2 regions of the Arthrobacter sp. R4-81 genome follow, and region 1 is predicted to be linked to the other one. Evidence: predicted binding sites of a transcription regulator. Region 1 holds the regulator's gene; the other holds the start of a gene.
The links. Region 1 encodes Rex, which represses fermentation and respiration genes when NADH is low (regulators of the CRP and FNR family bind a similar motif). Its sites were predicted from a motif close to CTTGTGAANNNNTTCACAAG; they were not measured.

Region 1 (15,081 bases):
GTCTATGGTCTGGTTGACGTGATCCGGACTGATCGTCGGCTCACGCGTGGAATTTCCAAGCCAGCATGGATTGTGGTGATGGTGGTTCTGCCGGTGATCGGAGCCGCGCTCTGGTTCATTTTTGGCCGCCCCCGTGGCACCAGCAGGCCGACGAAGCAAACCTTCCGCCACCCCACGGCTCCCGACGACGATCCCGAGTTCCTCCGCGCCCTGGAGCTCAGGCGCCGTAACCAGGCCGAGGCCGACAGGCTTAAGAAGCTCAAGGACCAGCTCGACGCGCGGGAACAGAAGCGCGGCGACGGATCCGATGAAAGCCGCGACGACGCCCAGGGCAACGACGAAGTCAAGTGACCTGCTTTAGTCACCCCGGTTAGGTGAACTGGTAACCGGCGCTAAATCTGCTAAGTTTTCGCGTCATAAAAAGCCAGCCGTGCCTGTATAGAAGGCAGGGGGAATCTTCACCCTCGTCTATCGAATCAGCGGTCCGGGGGACAGACAGTGGAAGCAGCGGTTGATGTTGGAGATCTGTATGCTCACTACCGGCAGGCAATGGACGGAAACCCTGACGCCGAGACAGCACTGGCACTGACTTGGGACGTCCTGGAAGCAGCCGACCAGGCCCTGGGGCCACGACGGAAACCTCGCCGGGTGACGGGGGACGAGAGGCCGAACTACCAGAGCCCCGAATACTAGAGGCCGGAGTACGAGTGAAGGCCGTTGAAGAACTGGTTCACAATGGTGAAGTTGAAGACCACGCACAGGTAGCCCACGATTGACAGCCATGCCGCCCTGGTTCCGGTCCAGCCTCTCGTGGCCCGGGCATGCAGGTATCCCGCATAGACAACCCAGATCACAAACGTCCAGACTTCCTTGGTGTCCCAACCCCAGAAGCGGCCCCACGCCTTTTCGGCCCAGATGGCGCCGAACATCAGGGTGAAGGTCCATCCGACAAAAGCGATGGCGTTGATCCGGTAGGACAGGTTTTCCAGGCTCAGGGCGGACGGCACCAGGCGCATAAAGCCAAGTTTGTCTCCCCCACCGGAAGCAATGGTTTTTTGCCGGTGTGCCTGGACCAGTTGCAGCGCGGACATCGCGAACGTGAGCGTGAAAAGCGCCGATGACAGCACGGCGATGGAGACGTGGATGATCAGCCAGTAGCTCTGGAGCGCGGGGACGAGATGGCCCACAGGGGTCCAGTAGGAAATGCTGGCCGCAACCAACATGACGACCACCAGCCCGACCACAAACGTGCCAAGGAACCGCAGGTCACGGCGGATCAGCACCAGCAGGAAGACTGCAACGGCCACAAAAGCGCCGGTGGTGAGGAACTCGTACATGTTTCCCCAGGGAACCCGCCCGGCGCCCAAGGCACGGGTAAGCACTCCGGCGGCATGGATCGAGGCTCCGAGGACGGTCAGAGCGACTGCCACACGGGCCGGAACGCGGCGCTCGGCTCCATAGCGCATTCCGGCGTCAGCGGTTTGTCCCAGCCCTGAGCCCTCACCTGCCGGGGAGACTGCCGATGACGGCCGTTCGGCCCGCCCAACAGGCCCGCTGACGTCGGAGTCTGTCCGGTCAGTACTTGCTTCCCTCACGGAGCCCGCTGAAACAGGAATCTTTGCTGCGGCAGGGGACGAAACAGCTTCCAGGGCTTCGGCTGCTGCAGCTGCCTTGAGGTCCACGGCTCGGAGGGCTGAACTGCTCCTGGCCAGGTCCCAGGCAAAGGCGATGAAGGCCACCGTGTAGGTACCTGCTGCAAGGAGCATAAAGAGCTCGCTGTACGCGCCCATGGTTTCGTTGATGCCAAGCATTACTGGTCCTTCTTAGACTCTGTCGAGCCTGCTGTTGACTGGATAATGTCTGCTGGGGGGGCTTCTGTGACTGCGGAGGCTTCTGCTGCTGTGGCCGCCGTGGCATCTGCTGCTTCGGTAGCCTCTGAACCGGCGTCGCGTTCAGCCCCACCATTATCCGCCTGCCCGCTGGGAGCACTCTGGGAATCCTTGGCTTCGGCGTCCCGGGATTTCAGGCCCCACTCCTCCTCCAGCAACTCACGGATGGCCTTCGCTTCCGCCGCCAGGCGGTGGTCCTCGCCTCGAGCCAGGAGTGCGTACTCCACCATGGTGCGGCCATCCTCATGGATGCCGGCCCGGACCCAGACCCGGCGCCGGTTCACATAGAGGGAAGTGACCAGTCCCGCCACGGCCAGCAAAGCAAAGATCAGGGCGTAAAGCTGCCCAGGGTTGTGGTGGATGTCCACGCCGATGTAGCGCTTCACGCCGTCAAAGCTGACGGATCCCTTGCCGTCCGGGAGTGTGTAGCTGGTTCCCGGCTCAAGCGTGATGCCCCCGGCGTCGAGATTCCGGGCGTTGAGCGGCGTCAGTTTCTCGACGTCGAGCTCGAAGACGTTCTGCGGAGCGCCGGTGTCCAGCCCAAGGTCTCCAAAGTACGAGTTCAACGACAGCCTTGGATTGAAGAGTTCAGGATCGCCGCTGAAGGAAACGCCTTCATTGCTGACCATCGCCGTGGGAAGGAAGAACCCGGCAAAGCCCAGTTGGTCGGGCTTGGCGTCGGGGACCTTGATCACCACAGACGAGTAATAGTGATCCCCCTGCAACCGTGCTATCACTGGGCCTTGGAAGGCTACATTGCCCTGCCCGTCCCGGATGGTGACCAGTGGAGCGTAGCCATTGCCTGTGAGGTAGAGGCTGGTGCCGCCCAGGGTCAAAGGATCGTTAACCTTGAGAACTTCCTGCTGTTCCGGGGCGTCCGGTGATTCCTTGGTGGTGACGTCGGCCCTGAAGTCGATGGGTTGACCCTTCTTGCCTTCCGATTCCCTGTCGAAGGTGGCCCGGAACTTATCCAGTCGAACAGAGTAAGGCTGGAGCTGACTGCTCTGGAAATTGGTTCCGGGCGTGAACTGGTCGTACCCGACGAGGGTGTTCACGAACGTATCGCCTTCAACCAGGATGCGCTGCCCGCTGTAGCCGAACAGTCCGCCGGCCGCCACGGAGACGAGCACCCCGATCAGGGATGTATGGAAAACGAGGTTTCCCACTTCTTTCAGGAACCCGCGCTCGGCCCCCAAAGACGGCTGCTCACCGTCGTCGTCCCTCACCTCAACACGGTAACCGCGCTTCTTCAGCATGCCGGCGGCGTCGTTAACAGCGCGCGACGCCGTGATCCCGGCGTCCGCCGGAACCACCAGGGTGCCGTATTCGGGGAGGCGGGAAAGGCGTTTGGGTGTCCGGGGAGGCTGCGACCGCATGGCCTTGTAGTGCGCTATTGCCCGCGGCACAACGCAGCCGATCAGCGAAATGAACAGCAGGATGTAAATGGCGGAGAACCATGCGGAGGAGTAGACGTCGTAGAGCTGGAGGGCATCCAGCACCTTGCCGTAATCACCGTTGTCCTTGATGTACTGGGTGACGATTGAAGGGTTGGCGGGCCGTTGCGGAAAAAGCGAACCGGGCACGGCAGCCACCGCCAGGAGGAGGAGCAGAAACAAGGCGGTACGCATGCTGGTGAGCTGCGTCCATGCCCAGCGAAGCGTTCCCTTGACGCCAAGAGCCGGGAGGGCAGCTTCAGCTTTGGCCGCAGCAACAGGATTGGCCCCGGGGGCGGCGTCCTTGGGTGCCTGTTGGCTGGCGGCCGTCTCCGGAGAGTTCTTCTGTTCTTTCACACGCTCGCTCATCAGATTGGCAACTTCACATCGGTTTGGAACCAGTACTGCAACCCGGTAACCCAGGCTCCCCACAGGCCGGTGGCCATCAGGAGACCGAGCACGATTAGAATTCCTCCGCCAATCCGCTGAATGGCGAGGCGGTGCGTACGGAAGAAGGACATCACACCGATTCCCCTGCGGACCGCCAGCGCGATCAGGAGGAATGGAATTCCCAGGCCGAGGCTGTAGACGAAAGCCAGGAACGCCCCCTTGGCCGCCGAGGATCCGCCGGAGAGGCTGAGGAGCTGCACTGCCGAGTAGGTGGGACCGATGCACGGAGCCCAGCCCAGCCCGAAGGTAATTCCCAGTAAGGGTGCGCCCCACAGCCCTGCCGGCGGCTTGGCATGAATCTTGGCATCCCGCTGGAACCACCCGAATCCACCCATGAACACCACGCCCATCGCAATGACCAGGAGGCCAAGAATCTGGGTGATCCACGCGTTCTCCGGCCCAGTGATCAGGGTTCCGAGTTGGCCGAAGGCGCCACCCAAGAGGACAAAGATGGCCGAGAAACCCAACACGAACAAGCCGATGCCCGCCAGCATCCGGCCGCGCTTCTGCTTCTGCAGGTCCACGCCCGTGAGCCCTGTGACGTAGCCCAGATAGCCCGGGACCAGCGGCAGCACGCACGGTGAAAGGAAGGAGACCAGTCCCGCCAGCAGAGCCACCGGGATGGCAAGCAGGAGCGATCCATTCAGGATGGCCTCGGCAAAGGGACTGTTCACTGGGAAACCGCCGCTACTCAGCCACGGCCGCGGCGATGAGGGCCTTCAGGGTGCCTTTTTCGATTTCCCCGAGGACGCGGGAAGCCACCCTGCCAGCCTTGTCCAGGACGAGCGTGGTGGGAACAGCCCCAGGCGGAACCAGGCCGGAAACGGCCAGCAGGACTCCGCCATCCTTATCGTTGAAGCTGGGGTAGGTCAGGCCGAATGTTTTATCGAACGCCTCGGCCGTCGCTTTTTCGTCCCTCAGGTTGACGCCGTAGAACTGGACAGCCTGATCTTTGAACTCCTGGTGCAGTTCTTCCAGCAACGGCGCTTCCACGCGGCATGGGGCGCACGCTGCGAACCAGAAGTTGAGCACAGTGACCTTGCCCTGGAAATCCGCCGGTTCAATGGTGGTGCCATCGAACAAGGCCCCCTTGATACCCACCGCTGCTTTGCGATCAGTGGCCGCGAACTCTGTGACGGAGCCATCCCCCGCAACGTAGTTCTTGTTGTCCCCTGCCTTGGCCTGCTTGGCCAGGGCGTCCTCTTGGGCACAAGAAGACAGGCCCAGCGTGAGCGCGGCCAGTGCAGCACCGCCGGCAGCCAGGACGCTGCGGCGTGAGGTGTTGGGATTGGTGCCTTGCATGCTCAGGCTCCAGGGGTGTTGGAGGCACCCGGAAGGAGTGCTGCGGCGGGCTCGGTGTAGTCGACGCGCACCAGTGCGCCGTCGTGGTCAAAAACCAGGGAGGTCAGGGAGGTCAGGGTGCACTCACGCTTCCGCGGATCATGCCAGAGCGGCTTGCCTTCTGCGCTGAGCCTGGTGGCCCAGATGGGAAGCTGGTGTGCCACCAAAATGGCCTCCGCGCCGTCGCCGCCCAGTTCCAGTGCCTTGAGCCGGGCATCCTGGACTGCAGCCATCACGCGGTTGGCCTGCTCTTTGTACGGCTCACCCCAGGAAGGGCGGAAAGGATTGACAAGGCGCGGCCAGTGCCTCGGCCTGCGGAGCTCGGCCTTAGTGACCTTCATGCCTTCAAAGTAGTTTTCGGCTTCGACGATGCGTTCTTCGACGGCGATGTCCAGCCTGAGCGCCTCGGAAATCGGGAGCGCCGTTTCCTGGGCCCGGGTCAGCGGTGACGCAGCAAGGTAGACGATATTTGCCCCATGCGAAGCCCGCTCACTGAAGTGCTCCGCCAGGGTGCGCGCCATCTCCCGTCCAAGCTCCGAGAGATGAAACTCGGGCAGGCGTCCATACAGGACTCCGGCGGGATTGTGGACTTCGCCATGGCGAAGCAAATGAACGGTGGTTTGGGGCATGTATACAAGTTTCTCAAAGATGACGGGCGATCTGAAATCTTCTACAAGAAGTAGAACTAGGGGCCCCGAAAAAAAGTTCCGCCCAATCGGAATAAAAGATGCAAATGCATGTTTATACTGGGTGAAGCGATTAGTTGAGGCTTCAACAGATGATGCTTCAACTAATGACGAGATGGCCTTCAACCCGAACTTCGCATAACAAGGAGAACTAAAATGTCACTTCCCACCAACCTCACCACCGGCACCTGGACCCTCGACTCCTCGCACAGCGAAATCGAGTTTACCGTACGCCACGCAGGCATCAGCAAGGTCCGCGGCCAGTTCAAGGAAGCTACGGCCACCCTCGATCTGGCAGACAATGTCGCAGATTCCAAGGTCAATGCGACTATCCAGACCGCCAGCTTCGACTCCGGCGACGTCAACCGCGACGGCCACGTCCGCGGCGAAGACTTTTTCGACGTCGAGAAGTTCCCGGAGATCTCCTTCGTCTCCAACGGCATTGTGCCTAAGGGTGACGGCTATGAGCTGCAGGGCGATCTCACCATCAAGGGAGTCACCCGTTCGGTTGCCCTCGAGACCGAATTCAACGGAGCAGCCGTTGACCCGTTCGGCAACACCCGGGCAGGCGTCTCTGCTGAAACCACCATCAGCCGCAAGGACTTCGGCCTCACCTGGAACGCAGTCCTCGAAGCCGGCGGTGTCCTGGTCAGCGACAAGGTTGCCATCAACCTTGAGCTGGCCTTCATCGCTCCGGCTGCCTAGCAGGCCGAAGCTGCTCAGCGGACATCGCTCCGCTGATTCCACGCCTCCGCTTCGGCGGGCATATTTCATGACCTGCACCCCTGTTCCAGCTAGTTGTATTGACCACGGACATTAGTGACGCTCGGCGTGGTTTGGTGACATGAAGAAGACCTCCCGGTGGAGTGGGGCTTGTCTAGAGTCCAATTCCACGCACGGAGGTCTTCATGTCCCACCCTAACGCTTTCCTGACCCCACGTGGCAGGCTGCACCTCGCGCAATGTGTTGTTGAGCAGGGCTGGAGCCTGCGCCGCGCAGCTGAGCGGTTTCAGGTCTCGGTACCCACGGTTGCGCGCTGGGCACAGCGTTACCGCGAGCACGGTCCGGCCGCGATGACCGACCGTTCCAGCCGGCCGCACTCCTCGCCGCAACGGACCGCAAGGCGTACGGAGCGGCGGATCATTGCCGTGCGCGTGAACCGCCGGGTGGGGTCCGGCAAGAATCGGGTATCTGCTGGGCATCCACCCCTCCACCGTGCACCGCGTCCTCTCCCGCTACCGGCTGGCGAAGCTGACCTGGCTGGACCGAGGCACAGGACGAGTGATCCGCCGCTACGAACACGCCCAACCCGGAGACCTGGTCCACGTTGACATCAAGAAACTCGGCAGGATCCCCGACGGCGGCGGGCACAGGGCCCTCGGCAGGGCCACCGGAATACAGAACAGGACCAGGACCCCGTCCAACCGAAGGCCCGGCTACCACTACCTCCACAACGCCGTCGATGACCATTCTCGCCTGGCCTACACCGAAATCCTCACCGACGAGACAAAGGAAACCGCAGCAGCGTTCTGGCAGCGAGTCAACGCGTGGTTCCAGTCCCGTGGCATCACGGTCCAACGGGTTCTGACCGATAACGGAAACTGCTACCGGTCCCGCCTCTTCGCCGAGGCCTTGGGCCCGGATGTCAAGCACAAACGCACGCGCCCCTACCGGCCCCAAACCAACGGTAAAGTCGAACGGTTCAACCGCACCATGCTCGAGGAATGGGCCTACGCCCGCCCCTACCGATCAGAAACTGAGCGTGTTGCCGGATTCCCGGACTGGCTCCATGCCTACAATCACCACCGAGCCCACACTGCCCTCAAAGGTCAGACACCGGCCAGCCGCGTCACTAACCTCTCCGGTCAATACAGCTAGTCTGGGACAGGGGCGCGGAGTTTAAGGGTCCACCAAAGACCAAGCGTCCTGATGGCGTTTCCGGCCGGACAGCTGTAGCTCGGCAGGCTCTTCGTACAACGATTGTAAATTCTTGGCTATTTACGGCGAGTTAGCCCAAAGTTGCCTAGATAACAGGGGACCCGCCGTCTACAGTGAAAGCCATGACCAACCCAAGTGATGCCCCTCAGCCGGAACAACCCGGCAGCCAGCCGTCTGACGGCAATGTTCCGCCCACCCCTTACCAACAGCCCCCGTCCTATCAGACACCGCAGGGCCAGCAGCCGCCCCAGGGATATCCGGCCGGCAACTACCAGACGCCAGACGGCTACCAGGCGCCCGGGCAGCCTGGTTATGGCGCCCCCGCCGGAGCTGCCAACAACGCACCACCAGCAGGCCTCGGCTACGCCGCCCCCGCCCGCAACACGCTTGCATTGGATTTCAACAACATCAAAGAGCGCGTGACTAACACCCAGGGTGTACCCCAGCAACTGGTTATTTCCTATTGGCTCTGGATTGGCGCAGCTGTGCTCGGTGTTGTGGCTAGCCTCGTTGCCACGGTCGGTGCCGCAGGTGGCTTTGCTGGCGTCGGACTGATCTTCAGCCTGATTTGGGCCGCCGTCTACATCTTCATTGCCATCCGGCTCAAGGAAGGTGCCCGTTGGGCCAGGCTGGTCCTGACGATTTTGGGTGGCTTGTCGGTTTTGGCGCTCCCCTTCACGTTGTTCACCGGAGGCCTGAGCTTGATCGGGACGGCAGTAACTATCGCGGCAGCCGTCATGATGTGGCTGCCCCAGTCCCAGCAACACTTCAAGGGCTGATACAGCAAAACTAGGGACGTAACCACATCCCATCGGGTTAGTTAAGCATTGAAGGCCGCGGCTGGGAAACTCCCTGCCGCGGCCTTCCAAATCCAACAGGAATACCTCTTGCGAATGATCCACATGCCGCACCAAGCGTTGTACGGTGGAAGCAAGACCATGCTGGGGGCAGGGGCATCACACTGATCCCGGTAGCCGATTTTCGAAGTCGACACATGAAGGATCGAACATGAGCACTCCCCCAGTCCCTCCCGCCAACCAGGACGAGCCTGAGTCTGGCGGCAAGAACGCGCCGCAGTACGATCAGAACAATCCGCAGCAGCCCCAGTACGGGCAAAACGCTCCGCAGTACGGCCAGAACGCTCCCCAGCAGCCGCAGTACGGGGCGCCCCAGTACGGCCAGAATGCTCCTCAGCACCCACAGTATGGGGCACCCCAGTATGGCCAGAACGCTCCCCAACAGCCGCAGTACGGGGCGCCACAATACGGCCAGAACCCGCCGCAGCAGCAGTTCGGCCAGCCCCAGCAAGGCCAGTCTCCCTATGGCCAGTCGCCTTACGGTCAGTCACCGTACTCGCAGTACCCTTCCGAGCTTCCATCTGCCGGAAACAGCAACCGGCCCCCGCAGGTGGACCTCGCCTTTTGGCTGATCATCGGCGCCGGTGTGCTGTCGTTCATCAGTGCCATGGTGTTGGCATTCTCGGGTGGAGATTTCTTCACCCAAATGATGCAGGAACAGGCCCAGCTGCAGGGCACGGAACTGCCCCCCGGCACCATTGAGGGAATGCAGGGAATGATGGTAGGTGCCAGCATCGTGGGCGGTCTCATCTCCCTGGGACTCTACGCCCTCGTGGCCTTTCCTGTACGCAACGGAAAGAACTGGGCACGCATCCTGGGTACTGTCTTCGCGGGCATCTCGGTGTTTGGACTCTTCAGCGTCTTCAGCATGGGTCCTACGTACGGCGTGCTGCAGATCCTCGTCATTCTGATGGGAGTCGCGGGCATCGTACTCCTGTACTTGCCGGCCAATTCGCCGTACTTCCAGAAGCAGCAGCCGTTCGCCAATCCTTACTCCCAGCCGTACGGCCGCTAGAACTCAGGGCCACATAAAGTCATACGGCGGCTAGGAGCCAGGGCCACATAGATCCATGTTGAGGGCGCAGGCCCGGCGGAGCAGAGTAACTTACTCCAGCTCTTCCGGGGCCTGCGTCCTTTGTGCGTGGTAGGCCAGAATCTGCAGTTCCGTGGCCATGTCTACCTTGCGCAGGTTTACTCCGGGCGGAACCTGCAGCATCACGGGGGCGAAGCTCAGAATGCTCCTCACGCCGGCCGCCACCACCCTGTCACACACGCTTTGGGCTACGGCGGCAGGCAGCGCCAGGACCACCATGTTCGCTCCCGTCCGCTGGAGCACCGCTTCCATGTCGGCAGCGTCACTCACACGCAGCCATCCCACTTCGTTGCCTACGATCATCTGGTCGGCGTCGAAAATGGCCACGACATCAAAGCCCCGCGATTCGAATCCGCCATACCTTGCCAGGGCTTTCCCGAGGTTACCGGCACCGACGATAGCGACTTTCCAGTCCTTGGTGAGACCGAGGGCCGCAGAAATGTGCCGGCTCAGGTACTGAACCTCGTAGCCCACGCCGCGGGTCCCGTAGGAACCCACATGCGAGAGGTCTTTGCGCAGGGTAGCTGAGCTCACGCCCGAGGCTTCGGCAAGTGATTCCGAGGATACCCTGTCCACGCCTTCGGCAAGCATGGTGGTCAGGGCGCGCAAATAGAGGGTGAGCCGTGCCACGGCTGCGGGCGGAATCTGCTTTGCAGCGGTTCCGGAATCCCCGCGGACTGCTTCCGGGGATGAATCGAGCGAAGTCACATCTGCTCCATTGCGTCGCGTTGTGAGTCCACTCTAGGGCCCCACGACTTGTGTCAACAAAAGCGGAACGACGTCATCCGGGCTCGGGCCGAGGCCTACTTCGCCATGGCTTGCTGTAGAACCCTCGTCAGCCGGGCCTCGTCGATCTTCCAGAAGTCCCGCTGGATCCCGTCGACCACCACCACCGGAATCTCTTCGGCGTAGCGCTCACGGAGCTCCGCGTCATTGTCCACCAACTGTTCCCGCCACTCCAGTCCCAGTCCGGCAGTGACGCGGTCGACGGCGTCGCGCGCGGCACTGCAGAGATGGCAGTTTGCTTTGGTGAGCAGGAGGACGTCTGGTTTTGCCATGGTTCCACGGTAGCCGGGCTGTCCGCCGTCGTCGACGCCACTGGCCTGAACCGCCCTCAGGTATCCCGCGCACAGCAACAGAACGCCACAGGCGGCGGCGATGCCGAGCATTGACTAGACTCGTGGCATGCCCGAGGAGAAGTACGTTGCTGTGGCCCGCCGCCCGGTTGCCACCCAGCAACACGGCGAGGCCGCCTTCTTCGACGTCGATAACACCCTGATGAAGGGTGCCAGCCTGTTCCACGTGGCACGGAAAATGCATCAGCGGGGGACGTTCACACTGACCCAGGCTGCTGGTTTCGCGTGGAAGCAGTTCAAGTTTGTGATTCGCGGGGAGAACCTCGACGACGTCCACGCCGTCCGCGATTCAGCCCTTCTGCTTGCAGCCGGCATCACGGTCGAGGACATCAAAGTCCTGGGCGAAGAGGTCTTTGACGAGATGATCGCGTCCAGGATCTGGCCCGGAGCCAAGGCCCTGGCCCAGCAGCACCTTCGGGTTGGCAGGAAAGTCTGGCTGGTAACCGCAACTCCCATCGAAGTAGCCACCGTCATATCGACCCGCCTCGGACTGACCGGGGCCCTTGGCACGGTCGGAGAAATCAAGGACGGCGTCTATACGGGCAAACTGGTGGGCGAGATCCTCCACGGGGCAGCCAAGGCCGTGGCAGTGCAGGCCATCGCCGACGAGGAAGGCCTGGAGCTCAAGAGGTGCTGGGCCTACAGCGACTCCCACAATGACATCCCGTTGCTCAGCATGGTGGGGCATCCCGTGGCCATCAACCCCGATGCACGCCTCCGCCGGCATGCCCGGGAGAACAACTGGCCGGTCTACGATTTCCGCTCCGGACGCCGCGCAGCAACGCTCGGCCTGAAGGCAGCCACGGTCTGCGGCGCCGTCTACGGCCTCTGGAAGGGCTTCTCGCGCTTCCGCGGCCCCACTATCTAGCAGAGCCGCACACCGTTGCAGCACCAAGGAGCAAGGACGCAAAAATGCCCGCTACCTCGAAAGGCAACGGGCATTGACGCTTTGGAAGTATTACTACTTCTTATTGCGACGCTGGTGGCGCGTCTTACGAAGCAACTTGCGGTGCTTCTTCTTGGCCATACGCTTGCGACGCTTCTTGATAACTGAACCCACGAAAGTTCCTTACAAACTAGATGCGTACCTGTCTGATGGAAAAGGTCCGTGGACTAAGCAACAGACTGTACAACTGACAGATTCTTACAATGACGTAAAACGTTCCTTAACAGCCTACCGCTTATCCGGAGCGCAAACTGACGGCGACGACTCACGCCGTCTCGGATTGGCCCTCCACGACGGCGCGCTTCAGGTACTGTTCGACAGCGGACTCCGGTACCCGGAACGAGCGGCCAAAGCGGACGGCGGGCATATCCCCCGAATGAACCAGGCGATAAACGGTCATCTTAGAGACGCGCATGACCTCAGCCACTTCGGCCACGGTCAAGAACTTCGCGTTGGAGAAGTTCGACTCTGCGGACATTTCCCATATTCCTTTGCTCTCAGCATTCTGCGGCAACCTGTATTCTGCGGGTGCGGCGATGCTGAGCCATCGAACAACCGTGTGCTAGTTACTCTAGAGGCAGTTGGGGCCAATGTGAAAGGCGTAGTGGCGAAACTACGCGTTCGCCTCTAGCAAGTAGCCATTACTCGGCCAAGGAAATCCTGCGTTTCCGGGCCGAAGCGGCAAGCTGCCCGAGCACGGACACCGTCACGTCCCACTCCATGCAGGCGTCGGTCACACTTTGGCCGTAGAGCAATTCGGCAGTTCCGTTGGAATCCGTGACGTCCAGGTTCTGGGCGCCGCCTACGAGGAAGCTTTCCAGCATCACGCCGGCGATGGCCTTTGCGGAGGCGCCGCCCTCCTCCAGCTGGGCACCGATTTCGAAGGCGACTTCCGCCTGGCGGTGGTGGCTTTTCCCGCTGTTCGCGTGGCTCGCATCCACAATCAGGCGCGGGTTCAGGTTCTTCGCTGCAAGACGGGAAGAAGCGGCTTCGACGTCGGCTGCTGAGTAATTGGGGCCCTTGCGGCCGCCACGGAGAATGACGTGCGTGTCCGGGTTGCCGGCCGTCGCCACGAGAGCAGCTTTGCCGTCGTCGTCAATTCCCAGGAAAGCCTGGGCCGCGCCGGCGGCGCTGCACGCGTCAACGGCAACCTGGAGGTCGCCGTCGGTACCATTCTTGAAGCCGATGGGCATGGAGAGCCCGGACGCCAACTGCCGGTGGATCTGGCTTTCCGTGGTGCGTGCACCAATGGCACCCCAGGAGACCAGGTCTGCCGTGTACTGGGGGCTGATGGGCTCGAGGAATTCCGTGGCGGTTGGGAGCCCCAAGGCTGTTACTTGCTGGAGGAAGCTTCGGGCTGCACGGAGGCCTGTGGCAATGTCGTGGCTGCCATCCAGGTGGGGGTCGTTGATGAGCCCCTTCCAGCCCACGGTGGTCCGCGGCTTTTCAAAGTACGCCCGCATCACGATAAGCAGGTCTTCCTTGTGCTTCTCGGCCTGGCTCACGAGCCTGCGGGCGTATTCCAGCCCGGCCTTCGGATCGTGAATGGAGCAGGGACCCACGATCACCAGCAGGCGGTCGTCCAGGCCGTCCATGACGGCGCGGACTTCATCACGGCCCCGCCCGACGACGTCGGTCACCCTCGCGTCGAGCGGAAGCTCAGCGATCATCTCGTGGGGAGTGGGGAGCGCAGTGAACTTGCTGATCCTCAAGTTCGAGGTGGAATGTTGGGGATTGGCGGCGGCTGCTGTGGTGCTCATGGGGTCCTGTTCCAGATAGGAGCGGGCCCTGGTCAGAACCCGCCGGAGAAATGGCGAAGGGCAGAGAATGATCTCTGCCCTGTTGGCTCTGAAGGAAAGTTGGGTGCGTGTCAGTTAGACGCGGGCTCCTCCAGAGCCAACGAAAAATACGCATACCAACGGTTAGTCATAGCCACACCATAACCGGGCCGGGTCCGTCAGGGCAAAATTCCACTAAATTGTGCCCGTCATCTCCCGTCGCATGTGCTCATGAAATGTCGGCCGCTGGACTTATCCAGCGGCATCCTGCGGTTCCTGTACCCAGCCGGCCAGGTCCAGCTTCGTCTCCCGTTGTGCGTCGAGTACAACTTCCTGGGTCCGCCCGCCGTACCTGACCGTTATTGTCCGCAGCTGGGAGCCCGGCTGCAATGTAAAGGACGCCCTCTCCAGCTTCCCGCTTTTCCAGGCCAAGGAAACCGCGACGCCGGGACGGGCCCGGAGTCCGGATACCTCACCATCGGCCAACTCGACAGGCAGGGCGGGCAGGAGCTCGATTTCGCCGCGATGGCTCTGAACAAGGCACTCCGCGACAGCCGCGATGTATCCAAGGTTCCCGTCGATCTGGAACGGTGGATGGGCGGCAAAGAGGTTGGGATAGAGGCCGCCGCCGAAGCCGGAATACCCGTCCCTGCCCGCCGGCATTCCACGGTAGAACAGGCGCATCAGGGCGGTGACTTTTTCGGGCTCCCTTAGGCGCGCCCTCATAACCATTTTCCAGGCCAGGGACCACCCCGTCGAATCGTCACCGCGGCCGTCCAGGCTGGCCCGAACAGCCGCCTCGAGCTCTGCATCCAGCGGTTCGTCGCCGGGATACGCCAGATAGAGATGGCTTATGTGCCTGTGCTCCTCTTCCCACTCGGGCGGGTCAGCCAGCCACTCCCGCAGCCTGCCGTTGGCTCCGGGCGCCGGCCGCGGAATCCTCGGCAGCGCGGCCCTTGCTTCCTTCACCACAACATCATCCTCCAACCCGAGCATCACCGCCAGGGACTCGACCATGCCGAGCACGTCCCGGCACAGGGTCAGGTCCATGGAGGAGGAAGCGGCCACAGCAGCCTTCACCGGCTGGTTTGTCACGGCACTGTCTGTGCCGGCCCGATGTACCCCCGGCCCGTCTCCGGACGCCTTGAAACTGTTCTCCGGAGAGGTGGAAGGACTTGTCCCGAGGGAACCGTCGGGAAACTCGATCAAGAGATCCAACAGGAACTCAGCCTGTCCGCGGATGGCCGGCCACGCCCGGTCGAGGGCGAAGTCACGGTCAGCTCCGAACTGCAGATGCTCCCACAGATGCCGGACAAGCCATGCTCCGCCCATGGGCCAGAAAGACCATTCGGGTGAGTGGGTGCCGTGGCCAACGGGTTTGCTGTAGCCCCAGATATCCGAATTGTGATGGACGGTCCAGCCCCGGGCTCCGTAGTACTCCTTCGCGGTTGCGGCTCCAGTTACCTGGAGGGCCTCGACTAATCCAAAGAGCGGCTCCACACACTCGCCCAGGCCAGCCACCTCCGCTCCCCAA
Region 2 (15,081 bases), 830 kb from region 1:
TGTTGACGCCGAAGGTACATTCCACACCCTGTGGGGCGAAGACAAGTCCGAAATCGCGGCCGTGGACACACACTAGTTCCTGCCATAAACAGAACGGCCGGCGACTCCCGAGTGGGAGGCGCCGGCCGTTCTGTTTATGCGTAAGTGGTTCGAGGTTCCGGAAAGCTGTTAGATCCGGTATTCGATGTAGTACTCGGCAGGGTCAACCGCTGCCTTTGTTTCGCGCTGGGCATCCCGGTGGCGCCACGTAGCAGGAACGCCGGTGACGATCGATTCAGCAGGTGCATCCTTGACGACGACGGCGTTGGCACCCACCGCACTGTCGCGCCCGATGGTGATGGGGCCCAGGATCTTGGCCCCCGCACCGATGGTGACGCGGTCGCCAATGGTGGGGTGGCGCTTAACTTTGGCAAGGGAACGCCCGCCGAGGGTCACACCGTGATAGATCATCACATCCTCGCCGATCTCGGCAGTCTCGCCAATGACCACACCCATCCCGTGATCGATAAAGAACCGTCGGCCGATAGTGGCTCCCGGGTGGATTTCGATGCCTGTGAGGAACCGGGCCAGCTGGGAGATCAGCCGGGCCGGAAAGCGCAGCGAAGGAGTTTGCCAGAGCCGGTGGGTCAGGCGATGTGCCCAGATGGCGTGCAAACCCGAATAGGCGAAAAAGTTCTCAAAAGAACCTCGAGCCGCCGGGTCGTGTGACCGGGCGGCGTCGAGGTCTTCCTTAAGTCTTGCGAAAAAGCTCACAAAGGTCTTTCTACAGGAAACGGGGGAGAGCGGGCGAAGTGTCAGCCGCGGATATCGTCATAGAGCACGGTGGAGATGTAACGCTCGCCGAAGTCGCACACGACTGCCACAATCAGCTTGCCTGCGTTTTCCGGGCGCTTCGCCAGTTCGAGCGCACCCCACACGATGGCTCCTGAGGAGATGCCGCCCAGGATGCCTTCCTTGACGCCGAGTTCGCGTGCGACCCGTACGGAGTCTTCGAGGGTTGCGTCCAGGACCTCGTCATAGACGTTGGTGTCCAGGATCTCCGGAACGAAGTTCGCCCCGATTCCCTGGATTTTGTGCGGGCCGGGTGCGCCGCCGTTGAGGATGGCCGAGTCTTTCGGTTCCACAGCGACGATCTGGACGCCGGGGTTACGCTCCTTCAGGACCTGCCCGACGCCGGTGATGGTTCCGCCGGTGCCGATGCCGGATACGAAGATGTCGACCTTGCCGTCGGTGTCCGTCCAGATTTCTTCAGCCGTGGTGGTGCGGTGGATCTCAGGGTTGGCCTCATTGGCGAACTGCTGCGCCCAGATGGAGTTCTCGGTGTTGGCGACAATCTCCTGCGCCTTTTCAACTGCCCCGCGCATTCCCTCAGAACCTGGCGTGAGCACAATCTCTGCACCAAAGGCGCGCAGCATGACACGGCGCTCGGTGGACATGGTTTCCGGCATGGTCAGGATGACCTTGTAGCCGCGGGCTGCGCCCACCATCGCCAGGGCGATGCCGGTGTTGCCCGAGGTTCCCTCGACGATGGTTCCGCCGGGCCTCAGCGCACCGGACTTCTCGGCTGCGTCGATGATGGCAACACCGATGCGGTCCTTGACGCTGTTGGCCGGGTTGTAGAACTCGAGCTTGACCGCCACAGTTGCATCAAGGCCTTCGGTCAGCCGGTTGAGCCTGACCAAGGGGGTGCCGCCTACCAACTGGGTAACGTCGTCATAGATCCGTGCCATGTATCTGAGCCTGTTCTCTGAGGTGGGAATACTGAGGTCAGCCTAACGAGGCCCGGGAACCCTTGCTAAGCGTTAAGCCATGCAGAGTAATATTTCCGGGCCTTTGCCAGCTTCGGGTTGATGATCACCTGGCAATAGCCCTGCTCAGGATGCTTGCCGTAGTAGTTCTGGTGGAACTCCTCCGCGACATAAAATCGCGGCAGCCTGCTGACCTCGGTAACAATCGGATGCGACCACAGCGCCTGGTTGCGCTCAATCGCCTCCTCAAAAAGGATCTTCTCTTCCGTTGTCTGGTAGAACATCGAGGAACGGTACTGGGTGCCGACGTCGTAACCCTGCCTGTTCAGCGTGGTGGGATCATGCAGGGCAAAAAACATGTCAAGAATGACGTCTGCAGGGATCACTTCCTCGTCGAAGGTAACGGCAACAACTTCAGCGTGTCCGGTGGTGCCGGCACACACTGAGTAGTAATCGGGATGGGGATCGTGGCCTCCGGTATAGCCGGAGACAACGGAGCTGACACCCTTGGTTATCTGGTAGACGGCGTCAAGGCACCAGAAGCAGCCTCCGCCAAGTACAAACGTTTTCATGTCCTCTTCAATGGTTGAAGCAGTCCGATGATTCCCGGACAACCTTACGAGAGTGCAACGCGTGCAGTCGAGGCCCTGCAATAGGGTAAAAATGGGGGTATGGAACCAGTGAACATGGATGTTTCAACGGCGCCCTCCGCCCAGGGCTCGCCCACTACGGACCCCACGGGGACCGAGAACGTATCCTTGACACCGACGCTGGGTGAAATTCTGCTCGCCGTGGAGGAACTCTGGCCGGAGTCCCTCGCAGAAGAATGGGACGAAGTGGGCCTTGTGGCCGGGCATCCGTCTGCATCCGTCAAGCGGATCATGTTCGCTGTGGATCCCACCCTTGAAGTCATCGAAGAGGCCATTGAATGGGGTGCCCAGCTCCTGATCACCCACCACCCCCTGCTGCTTAAGGGCGTCAGCTCTGTCGCAGCCACCACGCCCAAGGGTGCAGCCGTCCACCGGCTGATCGAGTCCGGTACCGGGCTTCTCACGGTTCACACAAACGGTGATTCCGCCGTCGGGGGTGTCTCGGACGTCCTTGCTGATGCCCTGGGTCTCCAGAATGTGGTCCCGCTAATGGCCGCTGCAAATGGCCTTCCGGAAGAAGGCATTGGGCGCGTGGGCGATCTCGCCGACGTTATGACCCTGGGGGATTTTGCCGCCCGGGTGTTCGGCATCCTTCCTTCAGTTGCAGGCGGCGTCCGAGTCTCCGGGGACAAGGACGGCCTCATCCGCAGGGTCGCCGTCTGCGGCGGGGCGGGGGACTCTCTTTTCAATGAGGTCAGAGCCAGCAACGCCGATATCTATGTCACGGCCGACCTGCGCCACCACCCTGCCTCAGAAGCGCGCGAGGCCGCTGTTAACGGCAGGCCCTACCTGATTGACGTTTCACACTTCGCCAGCGAGTGGCTGTGGCTGCCGGCGGCCGCGGAAGCACTGGGCAACGTCCTGAACGACCAGGGCCACGAGGTGGAAATCCAGGTGAGCACCACCAACAGTGATCCGTGGGACTTCATTCTGACTCCCGGCTAAGCCTGAGGTGCGAGGGGCCCCGGGTGAGCGCAGCGAGGCAGGGGAGCAGCGCAGGCGCTAGAGTCTAAAGAGCGCCGCACGGCGTCCGGCTCCGGCCGGTTGGAACAAGCGGAGGTAGCAGTGGCCAAGGCAGCACCGGCGGAACAGTTGAAGTTGCTGGAACTTCAGGGGCTTGACGCCAAACTCAAGTCACTGTCCAACCGCCGTCGTACCCTTGAAAACGATCCCCGTATCACGGACCTTGAGGCGGCCCTTAACGTCGCCAACGGCGAGCTGGGGGCGGCAAAGATGGCCGTTCACGACGCCGAGACGGAGCTTAAGCGCGCCGAGGACGACGTCGAGCAGGTTACCTCGCGGATCGCTCGGGACGAAGCGCGGCTCAACAGCGGCACGGGTTTGTCAAAGGATCTTGTGGCGCTTCAGAAAGACATTGCCTCGCTGAACAAGAGGCGGTCAGACCTCGAGGACGTTGAACTCGAGGTAATGGAACGGCTCGACGCCCTGCGGGAACGTCAAGCGGCCCAGCAGCAGATCGTGGACGATATCAAGGCTTCCTTCAGCGTGATCCGGGCAGAACTCGATGCCGCCCTGGCCGAAGTGTCTGCTGAGGAGCACACAGTTTCCGCCCAACGTTCCGCTTTCGCTTCCGGACTCGACGCCGGGATGCTGGCGGTCTATGAAAAGACCCTCGCCAAAAGGGGAGTCGGGGCCGCGCGGCTGTTCCACGGCAAGTCTGAAGGTTCGGGTATGCAGCTCAGCCCGGGCGACCTCGCCGAGATCAAGGCAGCGGCAGAAGACGATATCGTGTTCTGCCCGGACTCAGGCTGCATCCTTGTCCGCTCGGCCGAGTGGGCCTAACGCGGTCACCAGCCTTTACTACTTCCTTAGCCGGGCAGGATGATGTTGAGCGCGTGAGCCTTGCGGGCGGTGCCTTCAACGAGTTCGCAGCTCCACTTCTCGCCCGCAGCTTTCAGCAGCTGCGCCGGGGTGGCGGGAGCGTTCCCTCTACGCGTCAGCAGGTGCCGGGCCACCTCACCACGGGTGTGCTTGGCGAAGTGGCTGACCACCTTGCGCACTCCTGCCACCTCGGTGAGGACATTGACCGCTACGGTCTGGCCGGCCGGCGGCGCCCAGGCCGCGGCGTAGGTGCTTGAGCGGCAGTCCACGAACAACTCGCCGGCTGTCAGGCCGGCCAGGGCTTCCGTAATCCTGGGCTTCCAAAAGGAAGCCAGGCGTCCGACGTCGGGAAGTGCAGTTCCCATGGACAACCGGTAGGCGGGCACCCGGTCATCGAAACGAATGGCTCCCCACAGGGCCGAGATGACCACCACAGAGTCATGCGCCTTTTTCCGTTGCGCCGGAGTGAGGGACTGGTAGCCCAGTGCGTCGTACAGCACGCCCGAGTAGACCTGGTGGGCGGGAGCTGCTGGCTCCCGGTGCAGGCGGGTGTTGCGGTCGACGTCGTCCTTGAGCGATGCCCCAACGCCCAGAAGGGCGAGGGCGTCTTCATGCGCGCTCACAGTACCGAGCGCCTCCAGTACTTCTGCCCGGTGGGTATTCAGTTCGGGGAAACTCAGCGTGGGCCAGTGGACGGCGTCGCCGCGGACGGCGGGGGTCTTGCCTTCGGAAGGGGGGAGCAGAATCAGCACCGTACGATCTTAGGGGCCGCAATGGAGGCCTCCAAAGATGACAAAGGCCAGGCAGTGGATCAGCGGTGCAGCCGCTGGAGCGGCTGCCAGTAGAATGGAACGTGGATGGGTTGACCAGGCGGCCGCGCGTCACGAAAGTGGCTCGAGGAACGTCCGGGCTCCGCAGAGCAGGGTGGTGGGTAACGCCCACTCGGGGTAACCCGCAGGCCAGTGCCACAGAAAACAGACCGCCTGCAGTTCGGTTGTGTCCGCACAGCCGGACGCGCAGGTAAGGGTGAAACGGTGGTGTAAGAGACCACCAGCTTCCCGGGTGACCGGGAAGGCTAGGTAAACCCCACCCGGAGCAAGGCCATACAGGGCGCGTTTGAGGGCTGCTCGCCCGAGTGCCCGGGTAGGCCGCTGGAGGGCGTCGGCAACGGCGTCCGTAGATGGATGGCCGCTACTCCCGTGCCGGTAACAGCACGGGAGCACAGAACCCGGCGTATCGGTCAACCCATCCACATAACGCGCCTGGTTCCCGGTAAGGGAAGGCTACGCACTCCATGTGAGTGACTTCACGCTCAGCCGAGGCAGGAAGTCAAGCCCTTCGCCTCTAGAATGGAGAGTGAACGTAGAAGTTCTGCCGCCGGATCTGCGTTTGCAGCGGCGGTTTTTCTTTGCGCTTCTCCAAGGCACCCGGGGTGGACCGAATCCCCGCTGGTGCCTGTGCCCCGGAATACCTCCGGCGGCCGACATCTTCATACGAAGACGTATGCAGTTGACCCAAGGAAGGTAGTTCTGTGAGCCAGACGTCAGATTCTTGTCTTGATACGTGGATGGGCCGGGAGGCGCTTGCTGAGGCCATGATCCCCGTGATCGGCCGGCTGTACCGCGAGAACAACGTGGTCACCAGCATCCACGGACGCAGCCTGATCAATAAGTCCACCATGAACATCCTGAAGGCACACCGGTTTGCACGCCGGATGAGCAAGGACGAACTGCTTCTCGAAGAGACAGCTCCTCTGCTGAATGTCCTGTCCCAGCTGGAACTTGGGGCTGCGGCAATCGACATCGCCCGCCTCAACCAGAAGTACAAGGTCGAGGGCAACGGCGCCACCCTTGAAGACTTCCTGCGCGACGAGCTTTCGGACATCGTGGGCAAGCGCGGCGGCGACGACCGCACCAGCACCGACGTCGTGCTCTATGGTTTTGGACGCATCGGCCGCCTCCTGGCACGCCTGCTCATCGAAAAGGCCGGTGGAGGCCATGGCCTGCGCTTGCGCGCCATCGTTGTGCGCCGCGGCTCGGACAACGACCTTGCCAAGCGGGCCAGCCTGCTTCGCCGTGATTCAGTGCACGGTTCGTTCGAAGGCACCATCCGTGTTGACGAAGTCAAGAACACCATCACGGCCAACGGTGTCCAGGTTCAGGTCATCTACTCTGACAATCCTGCCACCATCGACTACACCAGCTACGGCATCCACAACGCACTCGTGGTAGACAACACGGGCCGCTGGCGCGACGCAGAGGGCCTGTCCCAGCACCTGCAGAGCAAGGGCGTTTCCCGCGTACTGCTGACAGCCCCGGGCAAAGGCGAGCTGAAGAACATTGTTCACGGCATCAACCACGGGACCATCCTGGACTCGGACAAGATCGTCACCGCGGCATCGTGCACCACCAACGCCATCACTCCGGTCCTGAAGGCCATCAATGACAAGTACGGTGTGGTCCACGGGCACGTCGAGACAGTCCACTCCTTCACCAATGACCAGAACCTGATCGACAACTTCCACAAGGGTGACCGCCGTGGCCGTTCGGCAGCGCTTAACATGGTGATCACCGAGACCGGTGCGGCCAAGGCCGTGGCAAAGGCCCTACCCGAGCTGTTGGGCAAGCTCACCGGCAGCTCCATCCGCGTTCCCACGCCGGATGTCTCCCTCGCCATCCTGAACCTGAGCCTCGAAAACGGCACCACGAAGGAGGAAGTCAACAACTACCTCCGTGAAATGTCCCTGCACTCGGAACTGCGCAAGCAGATTGACTACATTGACTCTCCTGAAGTTGTGTCCACCGACTTCGTCGGATCCCGCCGTGCGGGCATCGTCGACGGTCTCGCGACGATTTCCAATGAAAAGAACCTCGTACTGTACGTCTGGTACGACAACGAATTCGGCTACAGCTGCCAGGTAGTCCGCGTTATGGAGGAGATGGCCGGAGTCAATCCGCCATCGTTCCCGGCCAAAGAGCCGGCCTCTGTGCTTGCGGCCATCGCCGTCTAGCATTTCGGGAGATTCCCGGCTGACACTCTGGTATCAGCCGGGAAAGGTGCCCAGAATGGTGTCATGGATACAGACTCAGCTCTCGGAGAACATGACACCACCCTTGAACATGCGCTTGACGTAGCCCGCGCCAACCATAAAGAAGCCAAACGGCTGTTGGACCAGGCCCGGGCCGCACATGCTGCCGGAGAAATCGGCGACGAGAGGATCAGGCAGCTCGAGGACCTGATGAACCTCGCCGAGGAAGACCTGCGAAGGGTGACAAGGGAGCAGTAATCGGAGGTCGCTGTACCAGGCTGGCCGTACCTTCGCCTGGCACTGTTCCTCCACACTGTGGATAGCGCCGGAATTGTCGGTGGCCTGCCCTAGGCTTTTCGAGTGCCCCACAGACTTCCGCTGAACTTAAAAAGTCCAAATACGCGAACCAGCATGGCGGGACAGCCATGACCATTCACTGGTCGGCTTACCGCCGTGCCCGACGCCGTTCCCGGCAGGCGTGGGCCGTGCTGTCCGTCCTCATTCTGGGAATCGTCTGTGTCATCGGCTGGTTCTTCACCGCTGGACAGTTCGCCATCGCGGAGCCCCGCGTCAATGGGCCTTCGGAAGCTCCGGTGCTGGACCGTGAATGGATGAGACCGGTGGTGCCCGTTCAGCCTGTTCCTGTCGGAAGCGCAGCCGGCGCTCTGGAACAGCTGCCAGTCAAGGGTCGGGCACCCAAGAACGAGTACGATCGCAGCGCGTTCGGACAGGCGTGGTTCGACGCCGACCACAACGGCTGCGACACCCGCAACGATATTCTCAGGCGCGACCTGACAGGGGAGTTGTTCGCGGAGGGTTCAGGCTGCAAGGTGGCAAGCGGCGATTTCCACGAGCCCTACACCGGATCCATGGTCTCCTTTCGCCGAGGCTCGGAGAGCAGCATGGAGGTCCAGATCGATCACGTAGTGGCCTTGGCGGATTCCTGGCAGAAAGGCGCCCAGCAGCTGACGAAGCAACAGCGGCAGAACCTGGCCAACGATCCCCTGAACCTCATCGCGGCTGACGGCCCCGCTAACCAGGAGAAAGGCGCCGGGGACGCAGCAACCTGGCTCCCCGGCAACAAGGCTTTCAGATGCCACTACGTGGCACGGCAGATCTCGGTCAAAGCGGCTTACCGGCTTTGGGTGACGCAGCCCGAGAAGGACGCAATGAAGCGGGTGCTTGATTCCTGCCCGTGGCAGCAGACCATTGTGGCGAAATGAGCCGTGTCAGTGCCCGAACGGGTCAGGGTCCACGCCGGGCATCCAGGTAAGGCCCGGCACGCCCCATCCGCTCTTCTTGGCCTGCTTCAGGGCCTTGCGGGAGTATCTGTCAATCAGGCGGTTCACGTACAGTTTGCCGTCGAGGTGATCGTATTCGTGCTGGATGACGCGTGCGAACCAGTCAGTGGCTTCGAAATCCACAGGCTTGCCGTCGCCGTCGAATCCTTGCACCCGAACCCACTCAGCGCGCTTTAGCGGATACTGCCCACCCGGGAAGGAGAGGCAGCCCTCGACTTCCTCATCCGGATCGGGCAGGGCCCCGGAGACCTTGGACAAGGTCAGGACGGGGTTCACCACCACTCCGGTCGGCGGGACATCGTCATCGTTCGCGAACTTATAGATGAAGACCCGCTTGCCGATGCCGATCTGGGGCGCTGCGAGCCCGACGCCGTTGGCTGCGTCGTTGGTTTCGAACATGTCCGCAATGAGACTGCGGAGTTCGTCGTCGAAGACGTCGACCTCGGCGGCCCGGCGGTGGAGTACCGGCTCGCCCCAGATGGTGATTGGCAGAACGGTCATCTCGGCGGATTCCTTCAGTGCAGGGGCAACAAAAACAACAAAGACCGTACCGGATTCCGGTACGGTCTTTGGCGAAAGCCGGCGAGATGCCGGTCTTCCTGAGGGTGAGCGACGGGGGTTGAACCCGCGACCTCCTGGACCACAACCAGGCGCTCTGCCAACTGAGCTACGCCCACCATGCGCCCTGTCATGCCTTCCGGTGGACCGGCTGGCTGAAAAGGCAACGTCAAATAGTTTACCTGCTGTCAGGGGGTGCTTTTGCCACTTTTGCGTGTTTTGCCAAAAAATCCCTCAAACGTGGTGCACATTACTTTTCCTGTGCTGCCGGGGAGGTGATAGCCGAGGCTGTATCGGGTGCTTCAGTGGCCGGAGTATTGCCCGCCATCACAGCCCTGGAGATCCTCTGGGCCGTGGCGCTGTCTGGTCCGGGGGCGGGAACGAAGACAGCCTCGCGGTAGTACCGGAGCTCATCGATGGAGTCCTTGATGTCGCCGAGGGCCCTGTGGCCGCCAAGCTTCGCGGGCGCCTGGAAGTAGGCGCGCGCGAACCATCGACGGGACAGCTCCTTGATTGTGCTGACGTCGATGACGCGGTAGTGCAGGTGCTCCACCACGGAAGGCATGTCCCGGACCAGGAAGACCCGGTCCGTTCCCACCGAATTCCCTCCCAGTGGTGCCTTGCGCGCATCGGGCACCCATTTCCGGATGTATTCCAGGATGGCGGTTTCGGCTTCGGCCATGGTCTTCCCATGGGGCAGCTCCTCGAGGAGGCCCGATCGGGTATGCATGTCGCGGACAAAGTCGTTCATCTGGGCAAGAGCGGAATCATCCGGCTTGATCACGACATCAACGCCGTCGCCAAGGATGTTCAGCTCGGAATCAGTCACCAGCGCGGCCACTTCAATGAGGGCATCATTGACGGGATCCAGGCCGGTCATTTCGCAGTCGATCCAGACGATGCGTTCGTTAGATATAGGCACCCGTCCAGCCTACCGTTACGCTGCCTAAGGCCCGTCCGATGCTAGGATTTTTGGGTACGCGGCCGGATCAATTACCATGCTGCGCTCAGCTATGAGCCGGTAAGCCCGCCCGGCCTTCCGGCGAACCCTGTACCACCAAACAGATTGGACCCTCCTGAGATGACGGCGCCCGTACCCGCTTCGGGGGAGCTGGCTGCCGTTAAGTCTCCCGAGCCGGCTGTGGTTGAAGTTGACAACCCGGCGTCGCCACTGCTGGCAGGTTTTGTCGGTTCCCTTTTTATGGCTTTTGGATCCGTGGGAGTGGGGTGGCTGGCCCAGGCTTCGGAGCTGTGGCGGCTGCCGCTCTTCATCTGGATGCGCACAGAGGGACTTGGAGTTGCCCTGTCCATTGTTCTGCTGGCGATCGGTGGCATGCTGCTGGTTCGCGCATGGCTTCGACTGGGACAACGCGTGAAGGTCTGGGGACCTGGCGCCCGGAAAGCCACTCTCCAGGCCGTTGCTCTGTGGGGCCTTCCGATGATGTTGTCGGTACCGCTGTTCAGCCGCGACGTCTACGCCTATATCGGCCAGGGCCGGCTCATGGTGGAGGGCTTTAATCCCTATGAGAACGGGATCTCCGCCTTGTCCAACTACTTCCAGCTGGGCGCCGACAAGATGTGGACGGAGGCACCGGTTCCCTACGGTCAACTGTTCCTCTGGATCGAACAGTTCGTGGTGTGGTCCACAAATGTCCACCCGGAGGCGAGCATCATGCTGTTCCGGCTGGTGGCACTGTGCGGCGTCATCCTGTGCATCATTTACGTCCCCAAGCTGGCCGAACTTCACGGCGTCAATCCACACCGCGCATTGTGGCTGACTGCGGCCAACCCGCTCTTCCTGACCAATTTTATTGCCAGCGTCCACAACGATGCGTTGATGATCGGACTGGCCCTGGCCGGGCTCTACTATTGCGCCACCAAGCGGATGTTCCTGGGACTGGTGCTGGTCACCTTGTCCATATCCGTCAAGCCGATCACCATAGTTTTCCTGCCCTTCATAGGGCTGCTCTGGGCAGGAAAGAACGCAGGCTGGGTGAGGAAATTCCTCTTCTGGGGACTCACCGCAGCGATCAGCCTGGGGATTCTGTATGCCCTGAGCCGTGTCAACGGTTTCGGCTTTGGCTGGATCAACGGCCTCTCCGCGCCGGGCAGCATCTGGATCTGGTACGCCCCTGTGGGTCTTTTAGGGCTGATCGTCGCGTCCATCCTGGACGCCTTCGGCCTTGACGGCTGGGCACTGGCGAAATGGGTCTACGACGCCGGCAAGGTCCTGGCGCTCGGAATAGTCGCCTGGCAGATCTTCCGTGGGGACCACGATCGCCTCATGCGGCGCCTTACGCTGGCCTTCGCCGCCATCGTTGTGCTGGCCCCGATGATCCAGTCCTGGTATGTCGTATGGCTGATCCCGCTTTTTGCCGTCACAGGCATCCGTGATGACTGGCAGGTCAAAGCGCTGTATTTCATCGTCTCGTTCTTCATGATCTACGCCATTTCGGACCAGTTGGACGTCTTTCCCTACCAGGCTGAGGATCTGGGCCTTGCTCTTGCATTGGCGCGTATTGCTGCCGCGGTCATTGCTGTGCTGTTTGCCCTGTACCTGATTTTCCTCGATCCCAGAACCAAATGGCTTTTTACCAAAATGCAGGAGCCAATCCCTACGCGCCCTATCATTTGAGCGCCCTTACACGTCCGGAGAACCAGCAATGTCCATGATCAAGAGCCCCGATGAGATCGCGCGGATGCGCGAGGCCGGGAGGGTCGTGGCCAATGCATTGGCCGCCGTGAAATCCGCTGCAGGAGTCGGCGTGGCACTCAAGGAACTGGATGAGGTGGCAGCGGCATTAATTTCCGACGCCGGGGCTGCTCCCGCTTTTCTCAATTACCATCCGCGGTGGGCAAGTGTGCCGTTTTCTGGCGTGATCTGCACCAGCGTTAATGACGCAGTGGTGCACGGCGTGCCAAACGAATACAAGCTCCAGGACGGCGACCTGCTGAGCGTTGACTGCGGAGCGTTCGTGGACGGTTGGTGCGGCGATGCGGCCATCAGTTTCGTCGTGGGTACAGCCAATCCGGAGGACATCGCGCTGATCGAGGCGACAGAGGCAGCACTGGCGCGCGGAATTGATGCCGCCAGGGTCGGCAACAAGATGGGGGACCTGGCGTATGCGATCGGCGGCGCTGCGCGGAGGGCAGGGTACGGCTTGCTGGCGGATCACGGCGGACACGGCATCGGCCGCACTATGCATGCTGATCCTGCCGTCCCCAACGAGGGCAGGCCTGGACGTGGCATCAAGCTCACCAAAGGATTGGTCATTGCCATTGAACCCATGCTGATTCTTGGGGGCAAGGATGATTACTACCACGACGACGACGAATGGACCTTGCGGTCCACCAGCGGCCGCCGCGCCGCCCACAGTGAGCACACCGTGGCCATAACCGCCGACGGCCCTGTCATCCTGACGCTTCCTTAACGCAGCTGGGCCCAGCATTCCTCTCTCGTAACCATTGCAAGGCGGTCTCCCGGTCGCACTATAGTGGTTAGCGCTAACAGCCCTCAGTCACAAAGGAACGCCATGGCACTCACAGAGCACAACATCAGCTTCGGGCCATACACGGCCATTGTGACGTCCAGGAGCGGGGCCCTGCGGGAGCTGCGCCATGAAGGCCGCGACCTGGTGATCAGCTTCGGTCCGGAAGGTGGCATTCCTGACTACCGAGGGACGATCTGTGCCCCTTGGCCCAACCGGCTTGCTGACGGTATGTACAGCTTCCACGGAATGCATTATCAGGCTGAGATCAATGAACCGGAGCGCGGAACGGCGCTCCATGGCCTTGTTATCGGCAAGATCTGGGAAGTGCGTCACGAGGGATCTTCTTCGATCAGTCTGGGCACCACGGTGACGGGCGGGCCAGCTTATCCGGGCGATCTGGACATCAGCGTCACTTATGAGCTCCAGGAAGACGGTCTGCACAGCACGGTCACTACCCGGAATACGGGAGACCAAGCCGCCCCCTATGGTGTTTGTCCCCATCCCTACCTCGTTGCAGGCCCTGCCCCCTTGGACGAATGGACACTGCAAATGCCCGCCGCTGCTTTCCTGGAAGTCACCCAGGACAGGTTGCTGCCTGTGCGGACGGTAACAGTTGAGGGGCATGACTTTGATTTCCGCAGTGAAAGGCTTTTGGGATCGGTGGAGATTGACCATGCCTTCACCGATATCGAAATGTCCTCCGGCTCTGCGTCCGTTCGCGTCTTTGATCCTTCAGGCTCGGGCGTCGAGCTCGAATGGGACCATCAGTGGCCCTGGTTGCAGATCCACACAGCTGACAAGCCCACGGGCCCATCGCGGCTCGGGCTGGCAGTGGAACCCATGACCTGCCCGCCGGATGCCTTCAACACCGGTGTGGACGTCGTCGAATTGGCCCCCGGCGCTACCCACGAGGGTGCCTGGATCATTAGGGCACTTAGCCGCTGACCTTGTCCAGCCTCACCACGGCGCGGCCCGGCGTCGTGGTGTCCACCAGCCTGAAGCCGGCGGTCAAGAACAAGGATAACGGGCCGTGATAAAGGTCGGCGGCACCGGCCTTCGGCCTTGCGGCCGGATCGATCGGGTAGCCCTCCACCATGGCGGCACCATGGGTGAAGGCGTGTTCCACGGCCGCCTGTAGTAAGGCCGCTGCAATTCCCTTGCGGCGGTGTCCGGAGGCGACGACGAAACAAGTGACTGACCATATGTCGCCAGGAACGGGAAGTTCAGCCAGACGCGGAGCCGCATCGCGCATCAGCTGCGAACGTTCGATGCGGGGATAGCAGGAGCGGGGTTCCACCGCGCACCATCCCACCGGCTTGCCCTCGAGGTAGGCCATGACTCCTGGTTCCGGTTTGGGGGAGTCGAAACGGGCGCGTAACTGACTTTTCCGCTCCTCTGGAGAGGTGTTGTTGTATTCAGAGGAAGTCAGGGTGAAAAAACGGCACCAACAGCGGGAGGCGTCACCGCGAATTCCGAACAGGGTCTCAACGTCGGGCCAAAGAGCCGGGCCAGTGGTGACCGCTGAATCCGGAACATCGTTCATCTTCGGCATGCCAAAAGGCTAGACGCCCTGCACGCCGTTGACTACGGCCTGTGTCCCGCGCTGACAGCAGCGGGAGTTGCCTCAGTGACTAATCCTGCTTCCGTTGAGATCCAGCCGCGGCTTAGGAGCCATCGTTCACAGAGCCGGGTCCATTGCCTGACGCTGGCGTCATCGGAAGCCAAGCCCAAACCATGGCGGCCGTGCGGAAACACATGCAGCTCCGTGGGTACGCCGGCCCTGGTCAGGGCTGAGACGTAGCCCAGACTGTGTTCGGCATCCACTGCCGCGTCATCTGCCGTGTGCCAGGCGAACGTGGGGGGTACGGTTGGGGTGACATTCAGCTCTGCTGACAGGTCTATGAGGGAAGGGGCGGAGGGGGAGACGCCCAACAGATTATCCACGCATCCTTGATGCACGGCGGACGTGAACGAAACCACTGGATAGCAGAGGACGGCGAGATCAGGCACAGACGTATCGGTGTCCAGTGAGGCGTCTCCGGTTGCAACGGAGGTGGACAGTGTCGCGGCTACATGGCCCCCGGCAGAAAAGCCCAGAACCCCGACCCTTTCCGCATCCACCGGCAAACCATGTGTGCCTGAGCGGATCCATTGCACTGCACGTTTGGCGTCTATCAGGGGAGCCGGGTGCCGGTGCGGTGCAACTCGGTACCGCAGCACAAAGGCGTGCACACCCAAGGAAGCGAGCCAGCGGGCAACTGGTTCTGCCTCGTGTTCTGCATGATGGGCATAACCGCCGCCTGGGAGCACCAGCATGGCCGGCAGGGCATGAGCTGCCGGAGTGTCCGCAGCCACTACTGTCATTCCTTCCGGCGTGGAGAAAGCCTGGGCTACGGGGTCCATTGCGTGCTCCGACGAAGCTTGACCTCGCCGGTAACCGCTGGCCCCTGACCGTCACCAAGG

Region 2: the regulator Rex is predicted to act here: its motif matches at 5,534-5,553, upstream of M1E05_RS09205 (glyceraldehyde-3-phosphate dehydrogenase).

The regions. Positions count from the first base shown of each region.
Region 1 is NZ_CP096445.1:1,126,441-1,141,521, reverse strand. It holds gene M1E05_RS05340 (PLD nuclease N-terminal domain-containing protein) at 1-351, shown strand, start outside; gene M1E05_RS05335 (hypothetical protein) at 550-693, shown strand; gene ccsB (c-type cytochrome biogenesis protein CcsB) at 690-1,811, opposite strand; gene resB (cytochrome c biogenesis protein ResB) at 1,811-3,691, opposite strand; gene M1E05_RS05320 (cytochrome c biogenesis CcdA family protein) at 3,691-4,446, opposite strand; gene M1E05_RS05315 (TlpA family protein disulfide reductase) at 4,460-5,074, opposite strand; gene M1E05_RS05310 (histidine phosphatase family protein) at 5,077-5,742, opposite strand; gene M1E05_RS05305 (YceI family protein) at 5,956-6,504, shown strand; partial or broken gene M1E05_RS05300 (IS481 family transposase) at 6,708-7,677, shown strand; gene M1E05_RS05295 (hypothetical protein) at 7,860-8,516, shown strand; gene M1E05_RS05290 (MFS transporter) at 8,746-9,609, shown strand; gene M1E05_RS05285 (redox-sensing transcriptional repressor Rex) at 9,700-10,395, opposite strand; gene M1E05_RS05280 (glutaredoxin family protein) at 10,491-10,745, opposite strand; gene M1E05_RS05275 (HAD family hydrolase) at 10,873-11,691, shown strand; gene M1E05_RS05270 (30S ribosomal protein bS22) at 11,785-11,883, opposite strand; gene M1E05_RS05265 (helix-turn-helix domain-containing protein) at 12,035-12,247, opposite strand; gene M1E05_RS05260 (3-deoxy-7-phosphoheptulonate synthase) at 12,411-13,529, opposite strand; gene M1E05_RS05255 (glycoside hydrolase family 95 protein) at 13,800-15,081, opposite strand, start outside.
Region 2 is NZ_CP096445.1:1,951,720-1,966,800, forward strand. It holds gene gndA (NADP-dependent phosphogluconate dehydrogenase) at 1-76, shown strand, start outside; gene epsC (serine O-acetyltransferase EpsC) at 169-753, opposite strand; gene cysK (cysteine synthase A) at 795-1,730, opposite strand; gene msrA (peptide-methionine (S)-S-oxide reductase MsrA) at 1,796-2,320, opposite strand; gene M1E05_RS09185 (Nif3-like dinuclear metal center hexameric protein) at 2,420-3,343, shown strand; gene M1E05_RS09190 (zinc ribbon domain-containing protein) at 3,464-4,201, shown strand; gene M1E05_RS09195 (YaaA family protein) at 4,228-4,992, opposite strand; RNA gene rnpB (RNase P RNA component class A) at 5,099-5,492, shown strand; gene M1E05_RS09205 (glyceraldehyde-3-phosphate dehydrogenase) at 5,808-7,250, shown strand; gene M1E05_RS09210 (hypothetical protein) at 7,314-7,526, shown strand; gene M1E05_RS09215 (HNH endonuclease family protein) at 7,694-8,491, shown strand; gene def (peptide deformylase) at 8,498-9,070, opposite strand; tRNA gene M1E05_RS09225 (tRNA-His) at 9,174-9,246, opposite strand; gene orn (oligoribonuclease) at 9,378-10,007, opposite strand; gene mptB (polyprenol phosphomannose-dependent alpha 1,6 mannosyltransferase MptB) at 10,209-11,762, shown strand; gene map (type I methionyl aminopeptidase) at 11,791-12,558, shown strand; gene M1E05_RS09245 (aldose 1-epimerase family protein) at 12,661-13,563, shown strand; gene M1E05_RS09250 (GNAT family N-acetyltransferase) at 13,553-14,170, opposite strand; gene M1E05_RS09255 (alpha/beta hydrolase) at 14,203-15,021, opposite strand; gene M1E05_RS09260 (LacI family DNA-binding transcriptional regulator) at 15,009-15,081, opposite strand, start outside.